Regions from separate parts of the Streptosporangium sp. H16 genome, predicted to be linked through region 2. Evidence: riboswitches for the same ligand, from Rfam matches in the RefSeq annotation. Region 2 holds a riboswitch; each other region holds the start of a gene.
What was found. A riboswitch is a leader RNA that binds a small molecule or an ion and turns the genes downstream of it on or off. The one in region 2 is predicted to bind cyclic di-AMP.
Positions count from the first base shown of each region.

Region 1: it holds a riboswitch for cyclic di-AMP, as region 2 does, so the genes downstream of both, ACTOQ2_RS21320 (C40 family peptidase) here and ACTOQ2_RS00935 (C40 family peptidase) in region 2, are expected to answer to the same signal.
Region 3: it holds a riboswitch for cyclic di-AMP, as region 2 does, so the genes downstream of both, ACTOQ2_RS41095 (PLP-dependent cysteine synthase family protein) here and ACTOQ2_RS00935 (C40 family peptidase) in region 2, are expected to answer to the same signal.

Region 1 is NZ_JBPXMD010000012.1:58,754-65,687, reverse strand. It holds gene serA (phosphoglycerate dehydrogenase) at 143-1,732, shown strand; gene ACTOQ2_RS21320 (C40 family peptidase) at 2,232-2,840, opposite strand; cyclic di-AMP (ydaO/yuaA leader) riboswitch at 2,828-3,060, opposite strand; gene ACTOQ2_RS21315 (3-isopropylmalate dehydrogenase) at 3,201-4,247, shown strand; gene ACTOQ2_RS21310 (branched-chain amino acid aminotransferase) at 4,421-5,515, shown strand; gene ACTOQ2_RS21305 (Uma2 family endonuclease) at 5,604-6,191, opposite strand; gene ACTOQ2_RS21300 (O-methyltransferase) at 6,294-6,934, opposite strand, start outside.
Region 2 is NZ_JBPXMD010000001.1:202,464-209,397, forward strand. It holds gene ACTOQ2_RS00920 (NlpC/P60 family protein) at 1-752, shown strand, start outside; gene ACTOQ2_RS00925 (erythromycin esterase family protein) at 895-2,001, opposite strand; gene ACTOQ2_RS00930 (phosphoribosyltransferase family protein) at 1,998-2,894, opposite strand; cyclic di-AMP (ydaO/yuaA leader) riboswitch at 3,466-3,625, shown strand; gene ACTOQ2_RS00935 (C40 family peptidase) at 3,759-4,280, shown strand; gene ACTOQ2_RS00940 (hypothetical protein) at 4,463-5,311, shown strand; gene ACTOQ2_RS00945 (M48 family metallopeptidase) at 5,311-6,585, shown strand; gene ACTOQ2_RS00950 (glycosyltransferase family 4 protein) at 6,582-6,934, shown strand, end outside.
Region 3 is NZ_JBPXMD010000054.1:8,257-15,190, reverse strand. It holds gene ACTOQ2_RS41110 (class I SAM-dependent methyltransferase) at 1-129, shown strand, start outside; gene ACTOQ2_RS41105 (DUF305 domain-containing protein) at 387-1,016, opposite strand; gene ACTOQ2_RS41100 (hypothetical protein) at 2,693-2,905, shown strand; cyclic di-AMP (ydaO/yuaA leader) riboswitch at 3,102-3,254, shown strand; gene ACTOQ2_RS41095 (PLP-dependent cysteine synthase family protein) at 3,498-4,604, shown strand; gene ACTOQ2_RS41090 (MDR family MFS transporter) at 4,547-5,878, shown strand; gene ACTOQ2_RS41085 (heavy metal translocating P-type ATPase) at 5,970-6,934, opposite strand, start outside.

The DNA.
Region 1 (6,934 bases), on a different contig from region 2:
CAGGGGCTTCCGGAAGGTACCGGAAGGCACCCGGGACAGCGTGGGGCGTCTCGGATCGCGGGACACTCGTGAACGCGTTCACAAGCGCCGATAGACTACGTGAGGTCCGTGCACCCCTCACCGCCTAGTAAGGATCCAGCCTGTGAACAAGCCTGTCGTACTGGTCGCTGAGGAACTTTCCGAGGCCGGTCTCGCGGTTCTGGGCGCGGACTTCGAAGTCCGCCACACCGACGGCGCCGACCGTGCCCAGTTCCTGCCCGCCCTCGCCGACGTGGACGCGCTCATCGTGCGCAGCGCCACGCAGGTCGACGCCGAGGCGATCGCCAACGCTCCCAGGCTCCGTGTCGTCGCCCGCGCCGGCGTCGGCCTGGACAACGTCGATGTGGAGGCCGCCACCAAGGCCGGAGTCATGGTCGTCAACGCGCCCACCTCCAACATCACCAGTGCCGCCGAGCACACCGTCGCCCTCATCCTCGCCTCCGCCCGCAACGTCGCCCAGGCGCACTCCGCGCTCAAGGGCGGCGAGTGGAAGCGCTCGAAGTACACCGGCGTGGAGCTCGACGAGAAGGTCGTCGCGATCCTCGGCCTCGGCAAGATCGGCCAGCTGGTCGCGCAGCGCCTCCAGCCGTTCGGCGTCGAGCTGATCGCCTACGACCCCTACCTGCAGCCGGCCCGCGCCGCGCAGATGGGCGTCCGGCTGGTCTCGCTGGAGGAGGCGCTGAGCGAGGCCGACTTCATCACCGTGCACCTGCCCAAGTCCAAGGAGACCATCGGTCTCATCGGTGACAGGGAGCTCCACACGGTCAAGCCGAACGTCCGCCTCATCAACGTCGCCCGCGGCGGCATCATCGACGAGAACGCCCTCTACTCCGCGATCAAGGAGGGCCGCGTCGCCGGCGCCGGCATCGACGTGTTCCCGAAGGAGCCGGTCACCGACAGCCCGCTCTTCGAGCTCGACCAGGTCGTCGTCACCCCGCACCTGGGCGCCTCCACCCACGAGGCCCAGGAGAAGGCCGGCACCCAGGTCGCGCGCAGCGTGAAGCTCGCGCTCGCCGGGGAGTTCGTGCCGGACGCGGTCAACGTCCAGGGCGGCGCCGTCGCCGAGGACGTCAAGCCGGGCCTGCCGCTGGCCGAGAAGCTCGGCCGGGTGTTCACCGCCCTCGCGGGCGAGGTCGCCACCAAGCTCGACGTCGAGGTGCGCGGTGAGATCGCCTCCCACGACGTCCGCGTACTGGAGCTGGCCGCGCTCAAGGGCGTCTTCACCGACGTGGTCGAGGACTCGGTCACCTATGTCAACGCCCCGCTGCTGGCCAAGGACCGCGGCGTGTCGGTCGAGCTGATCACCAGCTCCGACAGCCCCGACTGGCGCAACGTCGTGACGGTCCGGGGCGTCCTGGCCGACGGCCGCGCGGTCTCGGTCTCCGGCACCCTGTCCGGGCCGAGGCAGATCACGAAGATCGTCGAGGTCAACGGCTACCAGATGGAGATCGAGCCGACCGACCACCTGTCGTTCTTCACCTACACCGACCGCCCCGGCATCGTCGGCGTGGTCGGCCGCATCCTCGGCGACCACTCGATCAACATCGCCTCGATGCAGGTGGCCCGTGACGCCAAGGGCGGCAAGGCGCTCATCGCGCTCACCGTCGACACCGCCATCCCGGCCGAGGTGATCGACCAGATCGGCTCGGAGATCGGCGCCGACAGCGGCCGCTCGGTCGACCTGGCCGACTAGCCGTACCGCCGATGTGGCCGCCGCCCCGGAGACCGGGGCGGCGGCCACATCTCGTCTCAGCATGTGAGAAGTGTGTACGCCGGGCGAGACGGTTTTCCCGCGGCCGGGTAACCTGGAGTCAAATGCGCCAGGTTCTCGTAATTCCTACCTGCCGCGGCGAGGCCTGACAGGGGCGGGCCGGCGACTCGCCGCGGTGTCGTGGCGCGTGCCGGCTCCAAGCCCCCGCCGCCGGTCCGTGATCCGGACCCGCGACATCAGGCCTGGTCGGAGTCCCGACCGGAGTCTCGACCACCTTCCTTGCCGGTATGCGACCGAGACGAGATTCGCCATGTACGACATGTATCCCTGGAACCGTCCCGAGGAGACCGAGGACGAGGCCGTCGACGCGCTCCAGACCGCTCTGGACCGCAGGGACAACGGCGGTGCTCCCACCCGCTGAACCCGTTCTCTCCGCCGCCGGGGTCTCCACGGCCTCCCGGCGGTGATCCGCCGGCGTGTCTCATCCGCCGGTCACGGCTTCGGTCGCGAGCTCGACCCGCTTGGCCAGCTGAACCCCCTGCGGGTCGGGACGCACCGCGCCGACGAAGGATTCGCGGCGCCAGGAGTCGAGTTTCTCCTCCTTGACCACGTCGCCGGTCCGCGGGGCGTGAACCATGTAGCCGGGCTTTGTGATCATGCCGACGTGGCCGAGGCCGCTGAAGAAGGCCAGGTCACCAGGCTTGAGATTCTCCCAGGTGATCTTCTTGGAGAAGGCGGCGTACTGGTCGTTGGTGACGCGGGGGAGCTTGATCCCGGCTGCGCCGTAGGCGCGGAGCACCAGGCCTGAGCAGTCGAAGCCGCCGTGGCCGGTGCCGCCCCAGACGTAGGGCGTTCCGCGCTTGGACATGGCCCACTTCACGGCTTTCTGCCAGGCGGGCTTGACGGCCGTGGCCTTCAGCGCGTCCTTCAGCGCGGGGGTGTTGAGCGCGGCGGGCCCGGGGGCGGGGGGCGGGGAGGCGGCCAGGGCGGCGGTCGAGGTCGCGCACACCGCGGCGCCGGCGACGATCATGGAGGCGGAGATGGACAGGACACGGGGGAGAACTGTGCCGGACAGGATGATTCCTTCCATAAGGCCGGCCGGGTGAGCTGTCGGGCTCGGGCGTGGAGGCCGCCCTACGGCGCGAGAACGCGCTGATTCGCCCCAAGGAATCCACCTGATGACGGCCGGGAACGCGCTCCGGGGGAGGAGCGGGGTGCCCGGGGTCCGGTAGATCCCGTAAAGAGTGGTTCCCCGGCTCCGTGCGGGCCCGGTAAGGGGATGGCCCGTACGGATTAGGCATTGACGTGAATGGGAGGACCATAACGAAACCTCACGAAACGGTCAATACCAAGCAAAGGCGGACAAAACGATCAGGGGTCCCGCCGGACGAGTGTGTCCGGAGGATGAGACCGGTGTTCGATCACCGAGACGGACCGGTAAGGTGCCTGCATGGATTCGCGTAACATTCGCCTGGCGGTCATCCCCGGGGACGGAATCGGAGTCGAGGTCGTCACCGAGGGTCTGAAGGTCCTCGAAGCGGTCGGCACGAAGGTGGAGACCACCACCTACGACCTCGGGGCCAAGCGCTACCACGAGACCGGCGAGACCCTGCCCGACCCGGTCCTCGACGAACTGCGCGGATACGACGCGATCCTGCTCGGCGCGGTCGGCGACCCCAGCGTGCCCCCGGGCGTCCTGGAGCGCGACCTGCTGCTCAAGCTCCGCTTCCAGCTCGACCACTACGTGAACCTCCGCCCGGTCAAGCTCTTCCCCGGCGTCGAGACGCCGCTGGGCAAGGCCCGTCCCGAGGACATCGACATGGTCGTCGTCCGCGAGGGCACCGAGGGCCCGTACGCCGGTGCGGGCGGCGTCATGCGCCGGGGCACGCCGCACGAGATCGCCACCCAGGAGTCGCTGAACACCGCCCACGGCGTCGAGCGCGTCGTGCGCTACGCCTTCGACAAGGCGCTGGGCCGCCCCCGCAGGAAGCTGACGCTGGTCCACAAGACCAACGTGCTCACCTACGCCGGCGACCTCTGGGCCCGCACCTTCGACCGCGTCGGCCTGGAGTATCCCGACGTCCGGACCGACTACTGCCACGTCGACGCGGCCTCGATGTTCTTCGTCAGCCAGCCGGAGCGCTTCGACGTGATCGTCACCGACAACCTCTTCGGCGACATCCTCACCGACATCGGCGCGGCGATCGCCGGTGGCATCGGCCTGGCGGCCAGCGGCAACGTCAACCCCGACCGCACCGCGCCGAGCATGTTCGAGCCGGTCCACGGCAGCGCCCCCGACATCGCGGGCCAGGGCAAGGCCGACCCGACCGCCACGATCCTGTCGGTCGCCATGCTCCTCGACCACCTGGGCATGGCCGCCGAGGCCGCCAGGGTCGAGCGGGCCGTCGCCGACGACCTGGCCGGGCGGCCGGGCGGCCGGGCCGGCCGGGCCACCCACGAGATCGGCGACGACATCACCGCCCGAGTAGCCGGCTGAGGAAGCCGCCCTCCTCGACCCCGACGCGCCTGGCGGCTCACCCGAGCCGCCAGGTGCGTTTTTGTTTCTCCAGCACTGCCGGTTTTCGGCATGGATGGAGTAGTTTCCCGTTACCCGGTCCGACGCAGAATGGACCCAAGGGTAAGCCAGACACCAAGAGAAGGATCCGTGCGATGACCACCGCTCAGAAGCTCAGCTTCGACGTGCAGCTCTCCGACCACGCTCGCACCGCGGCAGAGCGCGAGCAGGTAATGGCGAGCCCCGGGTTCGGTCAGGTCTTCACCGACCACATGATCTCGATCGACTACACCGAGGGGCGGGGCTGGCACGACGCCAGGCTCATGCCGTACGGCCCGCTCAGCCTCGACCCCGCGACGTCGGTCTTCCACTACGCGCAGGAGCTTTTCGAGGGGCTCAAGGCCTACCGCCAGGAGAACGGCACGATCGTGACCTTCCGGCCCGAGGCGAACGCCGCTCGCTTCAACACCTCCGCGGCGCGGATGGCCATGCCCGAACTGCCCGAGGAGACGTTCGTCGAGTCGCTGGAACTGCTCGTCCAGACCGACCGCGAGTGGGTGCCGACCACGCCGGGACACAGCCTCTACCTGCGCCCCTTCATGATCGCGACGCAGCCGGCGCTCGGAGTCAACTACCCGTCCAGGACCTACAAGTACATGGTCATCGCCTCCCCTGCGGCGGCCTACTTCGGCGGGGGCAAGACCGTTACGGTCTGGCTCTCCACCGAGTACACCCGCGCGGCCCCCGGCGGGACCGGCTTCGCCAAGTGCGGCGGAAACTACGCGGCGGCCTTCGTCGCCCAGCGCCAGGCCGTCGAGCAGGGCTGCGACCAGGTGGTCTGGCTCGACGCGGGCGAGCACCGCTACGTCGAGGAGATGGGCGGGATGAACCTGTTCTTCGTCTACGGCGACCGTCTGCTGACCCCGGCGCTCACCGGCACGCTCCTGCCCGGAATCACCCGCGACTCGATCCTCTCCCTCGCCTCCGGCCTCGGCCTCCAGTCCGAGGAGGGGCGCCTGTCGGTCGAGGAGTGGCAGCGGGGCTGCGAGACGGGCGAGCTCACCGAGGTCTTCGCCTGCGGCACCGCCGCGGTGGTCACCCCGGTCGGCTCGGTCAAGGGCGCCGACCGCGCCTGGACGATCGGTGACGGCACCCAGGGGCCCGTCACCTCGAAGATCCGCGAGGAACTCGTGGGCATCCAGTACGGATCCCGTCCCGACCCGCACAGCTGGGTCCACAAGATCTGCTAGTCCCGCACGAAGGAGATCCGCGGGGACCGGTCGGCCGAAAGGGCGGCCGGTCCCGTGCGGTGGAGGCCCGGCCTCCTGCCTGGCGGATCTATCCCTCGATCAGCTTGCCGGTGTCGATCGTGAGGTCCCAGGGCGCGGGGAGCTCAAGGGGCTTGCCCAGCGACTCGGTGATCTCGTCGGCATAACCCTCCGGACCCGGTCGGCTGAGCAACCTGAACCGGTTCGCAAAGGTGTCGATGACCAGGTAGAGCGGAACTCCCGCGAGCGCGCAGGCCCGGGGCTTGACCACATGGTCATCGTGAACGCTGCTCGGGGAGACGACCTCGGCGACCAGCAGCGTGGCGTTGGCGTACACGTGGCTGGGATCCCAGAGGGGCGGATTTGGCGGAACGACGATGAGGTCGGGCTCGAAGCGATCCGCTTGTATCTGCAGGAGGAGCTTGGCTTCCGGGTAGACGCGCCATCCTCTCTCCATCGAGAATGGTATGAGCTGTGCCATCAGGTGGTAAACGACATCGGCATGGGCGATCGTGGGCATCTCCCTCACCACGATCCGACCGTTGACGATCTCGATTCGATGCTTCTCGAATCGTTCGGCGAGTTCCAGATAGAGCCGTTCGAGCTCTTCCTGGTCTGTGATCTGGTAGGCGATCGATCTCTCCGTGAGCATTCCCATGCGGTCATCCTTCCCTCCAGGCGGGTGGGCGCAACGTGTTGGTCACATCACTTAAAGTAATCGAAAAGATTTCCGCGCGCCCGCGATCCGGGAAAGTTATCGTCAGTGCTTTCGAATCATGGTGAGGCCGTCGGCGATGGGGAGCATGATCGAGGTGACCCGCTCGTCGGCGCTGACCATGTCGTTGAACTCGCGGATGTGCCTGACGGTCTCGTCGTCCCTGCTGGGATCGGCGACGTGGCCGCTCCACAGGGTGTTGTCGACGAGGATCACCCCGCCGGGGGCCAGGCGTGACATGAGGATCTCGTAGTAGACGGGATAGTTGATCTTGTCGGCGTCGATGAACGCCAGATCGACGGCCGGGTGTTCGGGAAGCTCGCGCAGCCGCTCGGCCGCGGGGCCGATCCTCAGCTCGATGCGGTCGGCGACCCGTGCCTTGTCCCAGTAACTCCGGGCGATCGCCGTCCACTCCTCGCTCACGTCGAAGCAGGTGAGCCCGCCGCCCGGGGCGAGCCCGCGGGCCAGGCAGATGGAGGAGTAGCCGGTGAAGGTGCCCACCTCCACCGCGTTCCTGGCGCCGCCGAGCTGGGCGATCATGGTGAGGAAGCGCCCCTGGTCGGGGGAGATCTGCATCGACGCGTTGTTGCCGGTCAGCTCGCGGGTCTCGAGCGCGAGCGCGTCGAGGACGTCGTCGGGCTGGGTGGTGTGCGCGAGCAGATACTGCCCCACGGTGGGGTCGAGAT
Region 2 (6,934 bases):
TGACCCGCCAGAACGAGCAGGTCGCCGGGCTGCGCAAGGAGCTCGTCACGATGGCCGTCAGCACCTACCAGGTCGGCGTGGTCAACGGCTGGGAAGGCATGATCTACCAGGCCGATCCCGGCGCCCTGCTGAGCGGCCTGGCCGCCGCCGACCAGATGTCCACCTCCCGCGCCCAGTCCCTGAACGCCTTCGACGAGGCCACCAAGGCGCTGCGGACCAGCCGGGACCAGGCCAAGAAGGCGCTGGCCGAGGCCGACGAGACGCGTGACGAGCTGGCCAGGGAGAAGGCCAAGGCCGACAAGATGGTCAAGGCTCAGACGAAGATCCTGCGCGAGCTCAACGCCTTCAGGACGGGCAACCCCGAGAGCGCCGGGATCCAGTACAACGGCTCCGCCTCGGGCAATGCCCGCGCCGCCCTGCAGTTCGCCTTCGCCCAGGTCGGCAAGCCCTACCAGTACGGTGGCACGGGCCCCGGCGGCTGGGACTGCTCCGGCCTGGTCCAGAGCGCCTGGCGCAGCGGGGGAGTCAGCCTCCCCCGCACGACCTGGGAGCAGTGGAGCTGGGGCGCGAGCCGCAAGGTCTCGCTGAGCGAGCTCCAGCCGGGCGACCTCATCTTCAGCGAGGGTCTCGGCCATGTCAGCATGTACGCGGGCAACGGCCAGATCGTGCACGCCCCGCAGACCGGCGACGTCGTCAAGGTCGTCCCGCTGTCCGCCTACGGCCGCCGCATCGTCGGAGCCGTCCGCCCCTGACCGCGCCGGGCCCGACCCCGTTGTCGCCATTGGCCCCGTATCTCACTCCCCGGCTCGTGCGACGTGCCGGTGGCGATACCGCGACGCGCCCGCTCGGGTGACGGCGATCCGGGCGGGTGAGCCCGCCTGACCCGGCGACGCGTCACACGGCGAACGGGTAGGTTTCCGGCGGCTCTCCCTCTTCCCAGCCGGCGGTCCGTTCGAGAGGCTCCACGGCTCGCGTCTCGTCGATGTGGATCACGGCGTCGAACTGCTCGGAGACGCGGGTCTGGAAGTAGTGGCTCCGCCGCTCGGTCTGCGGGCGGTATATGACGCCGATCGCCCGCTCCAGGCGTGCCTTGCGCAACACCTCGGCCACCCGCGGCGCGGTACCGAACGAGAGGAGGAACTCCTTCTCCCCCACCTCGTGGTGGAGCTCCTCGATCGACTCGGAGAGCGCCGGCCGCACTCGCTTGCGCTCGGCCGGTCCACCCCAGTCGTCTGCGGCGGTCACCGTGCCCGTGTAGGTGGTGAAGCCGATGAGACGGCAGTCGCCGGGATGCCGTTCCCGCACCAGCTGGCCGATGGTGACCTCACCGCGGGCCGCGGCCTCGGTCGCGCGCGCGTCGCCGACATGGGAGTTGTGCGCCCACACGACGATCTTCGCAGGGCTGCCCCGTCGGCGGCTCAGGTGGTCGGCCAGTGCCTCCAGGGTCTCCACCATGTGGCGATCACGCAGGTTCCAGGAGGAGACCCGCCCGCCGAACATGGTGCGGTAGTACTTTTCCGCGGCCCTGACCACCCGGGCGTTCTGCTCGGTGTAGAACAGCTCGTCCTCGGCGAGCAGCCCGTCTCGCCGCGCGTACTCCAGCGCATGGCGCTGTAGGTCGACGAGCTGCTCGACCACCTCCCGCTCGCACGACTGGCCCGCCCCGTAGGCCGCCGCGAAGCCGTAGGCCTGGCCGTCGTCGGCTGAGCGGTGGTCGAAACAGGCGTAACGCTCGCGGGCGCGGGACGCGGCGGCCGGATCGATCCGCTCCAGGGAGGAGATGACCTCGTGGATCGACCGGTGGAGACTGTAGAGGTCCAGCCCGTAGAACCCCGCCTTCGACCGCTCGCCCCCGGTGATGTCGTCGTTGTGCTCGCGCAGCCACCCGGCGAAGTCCAGCACCACCGAGTTGCGCCACATCCAGGCCGGGAAGCGCTCGAAGCCGCGCAGCGACTCCTCGGCGGTCGCGTCGTCGCTCCGGGCGTGGACGTAGCGGTTCACCCGTAGGCGTCCGGCCAGTCGGCCTCCGCCGCCACGGCGCAGAACCCCTTCTCCTCGATGAGCCGCCGCGTCATCCGCGCGCGCGCCGCGTAGAACTCGTGGGTGCCGTGGGAGGCCTCGCCGATCAGCACGAAGCGCGCGTCGCCGACCAGATCGAACAGCAGGTGATCATCCGGTGCGCCGTCCTCGGTGGGACGCGCCTCCAGCCGGATGACGGCCACGTCGGGGACCGCCCGCGCGCCCGTCGCGGTCGGATGTGACCTCGACGCGGCGCGGAGAAGGTCGCCTACCTCCTCGTCGGTCGTCTGAGAGAAGTCCCAGTATGACTGCCCGACTGCGAGGAAGGGCGACGGCGTGGTGGCGCAGACGACCTCGTCCACCACGGCGGCGAGATCCTGGCAGGTGGACTCCGGCGCGGCCGGCACGGCGACGACGGTCCTGGCGGGCCGGGAGCGGCGCAGGGCGTTCAGGGCGGCCCACATGCTCGCACCCGTCGCGAGGCCGTCGTCCACCACGATGACGGTCCTGCCCGCGAGGTCCGGTGGCGGGCGCCCCTCACGATAGGCCTGCTCTCGCCGGAGCAGTTCCCGTCCCTCGCGCTGGGCGACCTGCCGGATGGTCTCCGGCGGTATGTCGAGGCCCCTGACGATGTCCTCGTTGATGACGATCACCCCGCCACTGGAGATCGCCCCCATCGCGAGCTCCTCCCTTCCGGGAGCGCCGAGCTTGCGGACGAGGAAGACGTCGAGCGGGGCGTCCAGGGCCGTGGCGACCTCGTACGCCACCGGTACGCCACCCCGGGGCAGCCCCAGGACGACGACGCCGGGCCGGCCCCGGTACTTCTCAAGGAGACCCGCGAGTACCCGGCCCGCGTCGTGTCGGTCTTGGAACAAGCGGTTCGACATTGCTACCGCCCCCTTGAGGTGACGTGCCCGCCATACCCAACCCAAAATCCCTCAAACAGGTACATATCCCTCGCGCTTGATGGTGCTGTGACGCCCCCGACGATCGGGGAGGGCCCTTCTGGCCGGGGGGTGGAACGCCGCCGGATTCGAGATCGCCGAGGCGGACTTGCGGAAGTCGATCTACGGCGCATGCACGTGCGCCGGGCGCTGGGAGCGTCCGGCCGGCCGCCCCGGGAGGGTCCACTCGCGGGGCTCGAACCTGGATCACGAAGAATGTGATGAACATTACAAAATCGTGATTTGTCGGGTGTGATGTCGAGGGTGTGACGAGAGTCATATCTCAATAGCATAAATAGCTATTAAGCAGGGGTAACAGGAAGATCAATAGGGGTGTCCGTGCTCCCGATTTGGCGAATGCTTTGCCGAAAGTTGGAGATCGGGGTAACTTCTGGCGTCGCGACGTGCAAGCCACGCCGTCGCGGCGAATGTCGGTCTTCGGGCCGGTGTCCCTATAGAAATCCAACCGGCCGCCGCGCCCCCACCCGGGGGCAGGGCTCATCGCGGCGGCCCGCCGAATCTATGCAGCCAGGAGGCATGGAACCGGGGACCCAAAAGGCCCGATACAGCGTGGCCAGGGGTGAATCGGCGCGTTTGTGCCGTAGGGCATCTTCCAAGCCCGAATCCGTCAGCTAACCCGGTAGGCATCAGTGGAAGTCCCAAGGAGAAATCCTGTCTACCACCCCGTACAACCCCCGTCTGTCGCGCCTTTTCCGCCTTTCCCTCGGCGGCATCGCCCTCACCCTGACCGCCTCAGCCGGAGCGGTCACCCTGGGGTCCACGGCGGCGCAGGCGGTGGACGGCCCCTCCGAGATACTGGTCAACAGCGTGGCCGGGGTCTCAGAGAAGGCCGGGAGCACCAAGAAGACCGCCTCTCAGGCCGGGACCAGGGCCAAGGCAGAAACCAAGGCCAAGGTCAAGGTCAAGGTCAAGAAGAGCAGGGCGGCACTGCAGAAGGTCCGGGCCGGTAAGGCGGTCTCGGCGGCCAAGAGGCAGATCGGCGATCCGTACCGGTGGGGAGCCTCCGGTCCCGGAGCGTTCGACTGCTCGGGGCTCGTCCGGTACGCCTGGCGGAAGGCGGGCGTGTCCCTTCCCAGGATCACGCACAGCCAGTACAGGTCGATCAGGAAAAAGGTCTCGTGGAGCAACTTGCGCCCCGGTGACCTGCTGTTCTTCAGTGGAAAGGGCCATGTCGGCATGTACGTCGGCAAGGGCAGGATGGTCCACTCGCCGAGCAGCGGCAAGACGGTCCGTGTCGTGAGGCTGGCGGGCTACTACAGGTCCTCCTTCGCCGGAGCGGTACGGCCCGGGGTCTGAGCCCCGTACGGCGCCCGGCACCCGCGTGAGCACGGAGCCCAGGCACGGAACCTGAGCCCGAGCCCGCGTCGGGGCACGCGCTCGAGCACATGCCCGAGCACGCGCCCGAGCACGGAAAAGCGGCCCCGGCCCTCCACCAGGAGGGCCGGGGCCGCTCCATGCCGGTCGAGTACCATCGGCTCGTGTCCGTCCCGAAAGGGCGCCGCGCCGTGCTCGCCGGGATGCTGGCGCTGATGAGCGCCGGTCCGTTCGCCGGGACGGGACCCCTCCTGGCCGGAGCCGCGCCCCTCCCGCGCGCCCCCCGCACTCTCGTCCCGTACGCCTCCCGGAGCCCGCGCGACCCCCGCGACCTGTGGCAGGGCGCCGCGGTCACCGTCCGGGGCGAGCACTCCCTCGTGATCGGCCACGGCGTCCCGGCCGGCGTCCTGCGGGATCTGGCGGCCAGGGCCGACCGGGCCCGCGCGACGATCGCGGCGATCTGGGGGCCGGTCTCCGTGGTGGTCCTCTTCCCCGCCACCGACGCCGAGGCCGCGGCGCTCGCCGGGGCCGGGAGCACCCGCGGCCTGGCCGCGATGGCGACCGCGGACCGGGTGATCGTCCTGCCGTCGGGGTACGCCCGGCTCACCGCGACCGGCAGGGACGTGGTGATCACCCACGAGCTCGCCCACGTGGCCACCGGCGCGACCCGCGGCGGCCGGGTGCCGATGTGGCTGTCGGAGGGCTTCGCCGACTACGCGGGCTACCGCGACGCCGGGATCGCGGTGCGTACGGCCGCCGCCGAACTGGCCGCCGAGGTGCGCTCGGGCGTCCTGCCCGACCGGCTCCCCGGCCCGGCCGACTTCGCCCCCGGCGCGCCGAGGCTCGCGCAGGCCTACGAGGAGGCGTGGCTCGCCTGCCGGTTCGTCGCGGAGCGCTTCGGGGAGAAGGCCCTGGTGAGGCTCTACGGTAGCGATGTCGGGAGCACGCTCGGCCTGCCGGTGGACGAGTTCACCCGAGCCTGGCGCGACTACCTCAGGGAGGAACTCACGTGATGCTGAGCACGACGGACACGCCCGCGGGCGTGCGGCCGGCGGGGTGGGCGCTGGCCGCCCTGGGGGTGGTCACGCTGGCGGTCGTGGCGTTCACCACGCCCTGGAGGGCGCTGCCGGAGGGGGCCCCGGCCGTCGCTCCCGATCCGGCCCGCGACTTCACCGCCGAGCAGATCGCCAGGGCCGAGACGTTCGACGCGCTGGTCAGCCTTCCCGGCTACCTGTCGCTCGGCCTGACGCTGGTCGTGGCGGGGGTGCTGGTGGCCACCCCGCTGGGCGCGCGGCTCGCCGGCCGGCTGCCGGGGCCCTGGTGGCTGCGGGCGCTCCTCGGCGTGCTGGCGCTGTCGGTGGCCGTGGCGATCCTGCGCTGGCCCCTGGGGATGTGGTCGGAGAGCTACCTGCGCGACTTCGGGCTGTCCACCCAGGCCTGGCCGGCGTGGGCGGCGGACCGGGCCAAGAGCACCGGCATCGGCACCGCGCTGACCGCGATCATGGTGCTGGCGGTGATCGCCCTGGCGCGGCGCTACCGGCGCTGGTGGATCCCCGCGGCGGCCGGGGCCTTCGCCCTGACCGTGGTCGCCTCCTTCGCCTACCCGGTGCTCGTCGAGCCGGTCTTCAACGACTTCAGGCCGCTGGAGGCTGGGCAGCTCCGCGACGACCTGCTCGCCATGGCCGCCAGGGACGGCGTGCCGGTCGAGAACGTGCTCGTCGCCGACGCCTCCCGGCGGACCACCGCGCTCAACGCCTACGTCTCCGGATTCGGCGCGACCCGCAGGATCGTGGTCTACGACACGCTGCTCCGCGCGCCCGCCGGCGAGGTCGAGCTGGTGGTCGCCCACGAGCTGGGCCACGCCAAGGCGGGCGACGTGCTGTCGGGCACGCTCGTCGGCGGCCTGGGCGCGGCGTTCGGGGCGTGCCTGCTCTACGCGGTGACCTCCGCGGGGGCCGTACGGCGCCGGGCGGGGATCTCCTCCCTCGGCGACCCGAGGGCGGTGGGGCTGGTCATGGGGCTGCTGAGCCTGGCCACGGTCCTGTCGGGACCGGCCCAGAACCTGGTGAGCAGGCAGATCGAGGCCCGTGCGGACGTGCACGCGCTGGACCTGACCAGGGACCCGGCGACGTTCGTCGCCATGCAGAGACGACTGGCGGGTACCAATATTTCGGATTTGTCACCTGATCTAGTCGAATATGTACTTTATGCATCGCATCCCACGACGCCGCAGCGCATCGCCCTGGCGCGATCCTGGGCACGGCTGAACGGCCTCCCCGAACCGTGAGCCGCACGCTGGTCGTCACGAACGACTTCCCGCCCCGCGCGGGGGGGATCCAGTCGTTCGTGTACGGTCTCATCGCCCGCCGCCCGCCCGGCTCCGTCGTCGTCTACGCCCCCCGGTGGGCCGGCAGCGCGGCCTTCGACCTGCGCCAGCCGTACCCCGTCGTGCGGCACCCGACCTCGCTGATGCTGCCCACGCCCGCCGTCGCCCGCCGGGCCGCCGGGCTGGTCGCCGAGTTCGGGTGCGACACCGTGGTCTTCGGGGCGGCGGCACCGCTCGGGCTGCTCGCGCCCCGGATGCGCGAGGCCGGGGTCCGTCACGTCGTCATGGTCACCCACGGCCACGAGGCGGG
Region 3 (6,934 bases), on a different contig from region 2:
CACACCAGCCGCGACAGCGCGGCGGCGATCGAGCGGGCCGGATTCACCCTTGAACGGCTGGAACGGTTCCTGCTTCCCGAAATCCGCACGCCGTTGTCCTATCTCATCCTTGGCGTGGCCCGCCGATGAAGGAACCAGGACGCGCCCTGGCCCTTCACCGTCAGCGACCACGGCGCGAGGCATCTCATAACGCGATCCGTGGAAAAGCTGATCAACCGCCTCGTCCGATCATGCCGGTGGACAAAGCGGTGGGACGAACACAGGAGTTCTTCTGACCACTCCGTGGCGCCAAGGCGAAGAGGGGATGAAGAGGGGATCACGACATTCACCGCTGAAAGCCGGCGGTGTGGGAGATCACCTCCGCACACCGCCGGACACCCCATGGCCTAGAGCCGGCCCAAAAGCTCCTGCATTCGCTCGATCTCAGCCTGCTGGGTGGTCTCGATGGCCTTGGCGAGTTCCTTGGCCTTGGGATCGACCCCATCGCTTTGTTCGGTCTTGGCCATCGTGATCGCCCCCTGGTGATGGGCGATCATCAGCTTGGTGAACATCCGGTCGAACTGCGCGTCCTTCGCCGCCTGGAGCTTGAGCATGTCCTCCTCGGTCATCATGCCGGGCATGACATGCTCGCCGTGGCCTTCCTGCGGGGCGGGAGCCTTCCACATGGACAACCACTCGGTCATGGTCGCGATCTCTGGCCCCTGCGCGGCCTTGATCATCGCCGCCAGCTCCTTCACCTGCGGATCGGAGGCTCGCGTCTCGGCCAGCTTGGCCATCTCCACGGCCTGCTCGTGATGCGGGATCATCATCTGCGCGAAGATGACGTCGACGTCGTTGAAGGAGGCCTGCGGCTTCTGGCTTGCGGTAGAAGCGGGAGCGGGAGCACTGCCGGCCATGCCGGTGTGGCCGCTCATCGCCTCATCGCCGCCTCCACAGGCGGTGAGCAGTGCAAAAGCGCTGGCTCCTGCCGTGGCGGTCAATCCGAGTCTGCGAAGGGCGGATCGGTTGGCGAACATCTTGGTGATCTCTTTCCGGTTGGTCGTACCTGCGTTCCGGTCGTCTGCGGGCGGATCTTCGATGCCGTCCGCGCAGGCGATCGGCCTATACGCGCAGAACCGAAAGACACGCCAGGCGCAGGGCCGTTTTTCGCGGGGGCGGGCGGGCGACGAGCAGCGCCGACGAGGCGGCGGCCGCGCGGGCTCGCGCGATGTGCCGCGTCCATAGGGACGCCGCGCTGATGAGGAGAAGAAGCACTGAGGTGAGTACGGCCAGGCAGACGGAGCTCGGATCAAGAGGCAAAGGAGTGTCATCACGCCCTGCGAGCAGTTGCCTGGCTTGGGGCATCAAGGGGGGATGGGGCTCTGCGTATGCTTTCAGCACCCCATGATCAGCGGCAGAGGCGTGCCCGGGAGGGGCAGGCATGCCGCCGTGCCTTTGCCAGTGGTCCAGGTGTCCCAGGGTGTGCATCCCGGCGACGCCCAGAACCAGAGCGATCAGAAGAAGCCGGTACGACACCCGCACCGTGAACTGGCGGGCTGAACCGTCCATCGTCCTCCTTCGCTCTCGCGGTCTGACCTTCCCAGCTGTTCTACGATTTACCATCGTAGGCCAGTCGGCGTAGACTTATGGGCCGGAAACCCTCGCGGAAGCGAACACCGACGAGGCGTGCGCCGCAAACTCCTCAGCCTGTCCAGCGAGCGCATTGCCAATCGCTCGCAGGCATTGTGGCCGGCAAGTGAACGACGGGGGCGCCGTGAAGGCGCGTCGCGCGACCAGGTTCGCAGGGTAGGGCAGTACTCGGCCGTCGGGTCAAAGCCGACTAATCGCTACACAAGCTCATACTATCCAACATAGTAAACACTGGCGGACAGGTCTCCCTCCGCTGACCGCCAACGCTGCTCCCGGCCCCGGGCGGCGGCGGATCCTCGCCCTGCGGCCACGCTCCTCTGAGTCACTTACTCAAAGGAGAACGAGAATGCACACAGAGTGATGTACGGTTCGCTCTGTGACCGCGTGCGCCCGCTCATCCGCCTCTCGGCTTCCTGGAACGCCAGGACTGTGGATCGGCATGCTCGCGGCACTCATCGTCTTCCACGTGATCCTTTGTACAGCTGGGTCGCATATCCGCGTTGAGGACTCCTCGCCTCACTCCGCCGGGGCGGCCTCGTCTCATGGAAACCCAGGGTCAGGCCACCACGAACATCCGGTGACGTGTGACGCTCCCACCATGCTGACGGCTTCCGATCACCGCGGCGCGGCGTCCTTCCCCCCTTTTCTGGTGGTGTTGAAGCCGGGCGTATCCGATGAAGCCGTACCAGAGCATCTGCGACGAGTGCGTGGCTTCGACTCTCGGCTCTCGCTGCGCTCTGGAACGAGTCTTCTTGCCCTGCTCTGTGAATCGCGGGTATAAGAGCGGCTTCCTGGTGCGTTCGCCTTCGGCGCACTTGACCAACGTTTTCGTTCTGCGTCCTCGCCCGGAGGCGCCATTTCGCTTCGCCTGAGAATGGCCGAGGCAGAGGCGCTCGTCCACCTAAGTCGCTGTCTTCGGTGAAACGGCGGTCGCCAGGCTGGAGAACGCGGAGCCTGCGCCTCGCTCGGGCTGGGTCACGATCGCCATCAACGCCGCGGATCCCTGCAGGTCACACCCCCGCAAGGGCAGGACCACGATTGCATACTATGTATTGTAGTAGGAGTGGTCGAGGAGGTGAATGATCAACTCGTGCGCGGCAGGGTTGGAAGTCAACGCGTTGCCTCGTTTCTCTCATGCGCATACATCCACCCGAACAGCAGGCTCCTCCTCAAGGAGGCCAGGGGAGACGCCAGGGCCGACGAGGTAGCGGAAGGCGCGCATACCCCACAGCGCGACATCGAGTGCAAAACTCGCCACCTCTACTACTACTCATAGCAAATAAGTTAAAAATTGTGGAAAAAAGGTCCCGCCGCGCGGGGAATCTCATTGAACGTTCCTGGGTGTGGTGTGCGTGGTTTTATCCGAACCGCCTACCTCCGGGGAACTCAAGACATACGCCTGACATGCGGTGGGTGATGCCGCCATAGTGCCGAGAGCGCGTCTCACCTGCGTAGATTCCCTTCCCGTGCGGCGATCGTAGCCGCCGAGTCTGCGATCTTCACGGAGTCGGGGCCCCAGTCTCTCTGGGGTGAATCGGCGCGCCCGCCCCCACGCGGCGCCCCGTAGGGCACTTCCACACCCGACCCCGCCCGCTAACCAGCTAGGCGCCTGGAAGTAAGGAGAACTCCCCGCATAACCACATACCGCTTCCCCCTGACGGGGGAGTTGCCAGGCGGTCATTCCTGCTCCAGCCGGGCCGCCGCCCGCGCCGTGATCTTCGATTTCATCGGAATCGGCACAACCTGTACGGGCTGCGCGGCAGCCCCGGCCACCACGGTCTCGCCAACTCCGAGGCCGCCACCCTGTGGCCTGGCCATCACACCGGCGGTGTCCGCCGAAGCGAAGCAAGCTCATCAGAGGAATGCAGATGGAGAACACTCGTGTGAAGACCCGGGCCTCGACGGCGAGCGTTGCGGGAACCCCCTCTCCGGCAAGCCTTGTCGGCGACACGCCGGTGCTGTGGGTGCCTGAGCTGTGGACCGGTGAAGAAGAACGTGGCTTCTGGGCGAAGCTGGAAGGCTGCAACCCGGGCGGTATCAAGGACCGCCCGGCGTTGCACATGATCGAGCAGGCGCGCCTGCGCGGAGAGTTGCAACCGGGGCGGGCGATCATCGAGTCGACCAGCGGGACGCTCGGGCTCGGCCTGGCGCTGGCGGGCATCGTCCACCACCATCCGGTGATCCTGGTGAGCGACCCCGGCCTGGAACCGTTGATGCACCGGCTGCTGCGCGCCTACGGAGCCCATGTCGAGACGGTTGGCGCCCCCCACCCCACCGGGGGGTGGCAGGAGGCGCGGCGCCGGCGCGTCGGCGAACTCCTGGCCGAACACCCCGGCGGGTACTGCCCCGACCAGTACAGCAACCCCGACAACGTCTCGGCCTACCAAGGCCTCGCCCAGGAACTGGCCGACCGGCTCGACCGGCTCGACATCCTGGTGTGCAGCGTGGGCACCGGCGGCCACAGCGCCGGCGTGTTCGGCGCGCTGCGCGAGCTCCGGCCTTCCGTACGCCTGGTGGGGGTCGACACGGTCGGTTCCACGATCTTCGGTCAGCCCGCTCGCGCGCGGCTCATGCGTGGTCTGGGCAGCAGCATCCATCCGCGCAACGTCGCGTACAGGGCTTTCAGCGAGGTGCACTGGGTGGCGCCCGGCGAGGCCGTGTGGGCCTGTCGCCGGCTCGCGGCGGGCAGATACGCGTCCGGAGGATGGAGCGTGGGCGCCGTCGCGCTCGTGGCCTCCTGGCTGGCGCGTTCCGAGCCCGCGGGCACGCAGATCGCTGCGGTCTTTCCCGACGGCCCCGAACGCTACTTCGACACCGTCTACAACGACGCCTACTGCGCCGAGCACGGTCTGCTCGAGGTCAAGCCGGAGCCTGAGCCCGACGAGATCGCTCATCCGCGCGAAGCCGAGGTGGTGCGATGGACGCGCTGCGCTACCGTGGTGGACCCGGTGAAAGACGCGGAAGAGCGCACATGAGAACCACCCTCGCCCAGGTGCGATCGTTCAACCGGCCGATCCGGCTTCTCCTGGTCAACCAGCTCACCATCAACGTCGGCTTCTACATGCTCATGCCGTACCTCGCCCTGTATCTGTCCGACGACCTCGGGCTGGCGGTCTGGCTGGTCGGCCTCATCCTGGGCGTACGCAACCTCAGCCAGCAAGGCATGTTCCTGCTGGGCGGCAGCCTGGCCGACCGGATCGGCTACAAGCCGATGATCATGGCTGGGCTGATCCTTCGAAGCGTCGGGTTCGCGCTGCTCGGCCTGGTCGAGTCGCTGCCGGCACTGATCGTCGCCGCCGCGCTCACCGGCTTCGCCGGCGCGCTGTTCAACCCTGCGGCCCGCGCCTACCTGGCTCAGGAGGCGGGTGAGCGCAAAGTCGAGGCGTTCGCGGTCTTCAACGTCTTCTACCAGACGGGCATCCTGGCCGGGCCGGTGATCGGCCTGCTGCTCAACGGTGTCGCCTTCCGTCTCATCTGCTTGGTCGCGGCCGGACTGTTCACCGTTTTGGCCGTCGTGCAGGTGCGGGCCCTGCCGGCGCGGTCCGGTGGCAGGGCGGGCGCTGAGGCGAGTCTGCTGCAGGACTGGCGCCAGGTGATCGGCAATCGCGCCTTCCTGCTGTTCTCGCTGGCCATGGTCGGCTCCTACGTGCTCAACTTTCAGATCTATCTGGGCCTGCCCATTGAGATCCGCCGGATGACCGGTGGTGAGGCCGGGGTCACGCTGATGTTCGTGCTCTCTGGCGGGCTGGCCATCCTCGGGCAGGTTCGCATCACCGCCTGGGCCAAAGCGCGATGGACATCCGGGCAGGCGATGGCCCGGGGCCTGTGGCTGATGGGTGCCTCGTTCGTCCCGCTGGCGCTCGGCACCACACTGCCTGCCCGGAATCTCGATGCGGCCCCCTGGCTCGCGTATGCCGTGGCATTGGCGCCGGCGCTCCTGACGACCTGCCTGCTCAGTCTGGCCACCATGATCGTCTACCCGTTCGAGATGGCGACCATCGCCGCGCTCGGCGGAGAACGCATGATCGGCACTTACTACGGGTTCTACAACACCCTGTCCGGGATCGGCATCGCGGCCGGAAACCTGCTCACCGGGACGGTGCTCGATGCCGGACGGCAGATGGGAGCTCCGGGCCTTGCGTGGTGGAGCCTGGTCATCGTCGGATGCGGGTGCGCGATGGCTGTCTGGGCACTCGACCGGTCCGGGCGGCTGACGCCGGATCACCAGCCGCAGGCGGCCCTCACCTGAAAGACCTTCATGATTGCTCCGGGGAAGTCCGTACCCGACGACCTTGCTCTCGTCTCGGACGGTCGTCGCCCGCGGCCGCACCGGCGTTTCGCTAGGTGAAGGTGCGCAGGCGCAGACTGTTGCCGACCACGAAGACCGAGGAGAACGCCATCGCGGCCCCGGCGATCATCGGGTTGAGCAGGCCGAGCGCGGCCAGGGGCAGGGCGGCCACGTTGTAGGCGAAGGCCCAGAACAGGTTGCCCCTGATGGTGCGAAGGGTACGGCGTGACAGCCGGATGGCGTCGGCGGCCACCCGCAGGTCGCCGCGGACCAGGGTGAGGTCGGAGGCCTCGATGGCCGCATCGGTGCCGGTGCCCATGGCCAGGCCCAGATCGGCTTGGGCGAGCGCCGCGGCGTCGTTGACGCCGTCACCCACCATGGCCACCGACCTGCCCTCGGCCTGCAGCCGCTTGACGACGTCGACCTTGTCGGCGGGCAGCACCTCGGCGATGACCTCGGTGATGCCGACCTCGGCCGCGACCGACCGTGCGACGGTCTCGTTGTCGCCGGTGAGCAGCACCGGCCTCAGGCCCAGGGCGCGTAGCTGCCGGACCGCCTCGGCCGAGGTGGGCTTGACGGTGTCGGCCACCGTCAGGACCGCGCGAGCCTGGCCGTCCCAGCCGACCGCGACGGCTGTGCGGCCCGCCGCCTGCGCCTCGGTGAGTGCCCGCTCCAGGCCGGTGGGCAGGTGCTGGGACCACTCGGCGAGCAGCGCGGGGCGGCCCGCCAGCACGGCGTGACCGTCGACGATGCCCTGTACGCCGAGCCCTTCGCGGTTGGCGAAGTCCTCGGGGGTGGGCAGCTCGCCCACGCGTTCGGCCGCCCCCCGGGCGATGGCCTGGGCGATGGGGTGTTCGGAGGCGTGCTCCAGGGCACCCGCCAGGCGCAGCACCTGCGTCTCGTCCTCGCCGTCGGCGAGATGGACGCCGACCAGGGTCATCTTGCCCTCGGTGACGGTCCCGGTCTTGTCGAGCACGACGGTGTCGACGGCGCGGGTGGATTCCAGCACCTCCGGGC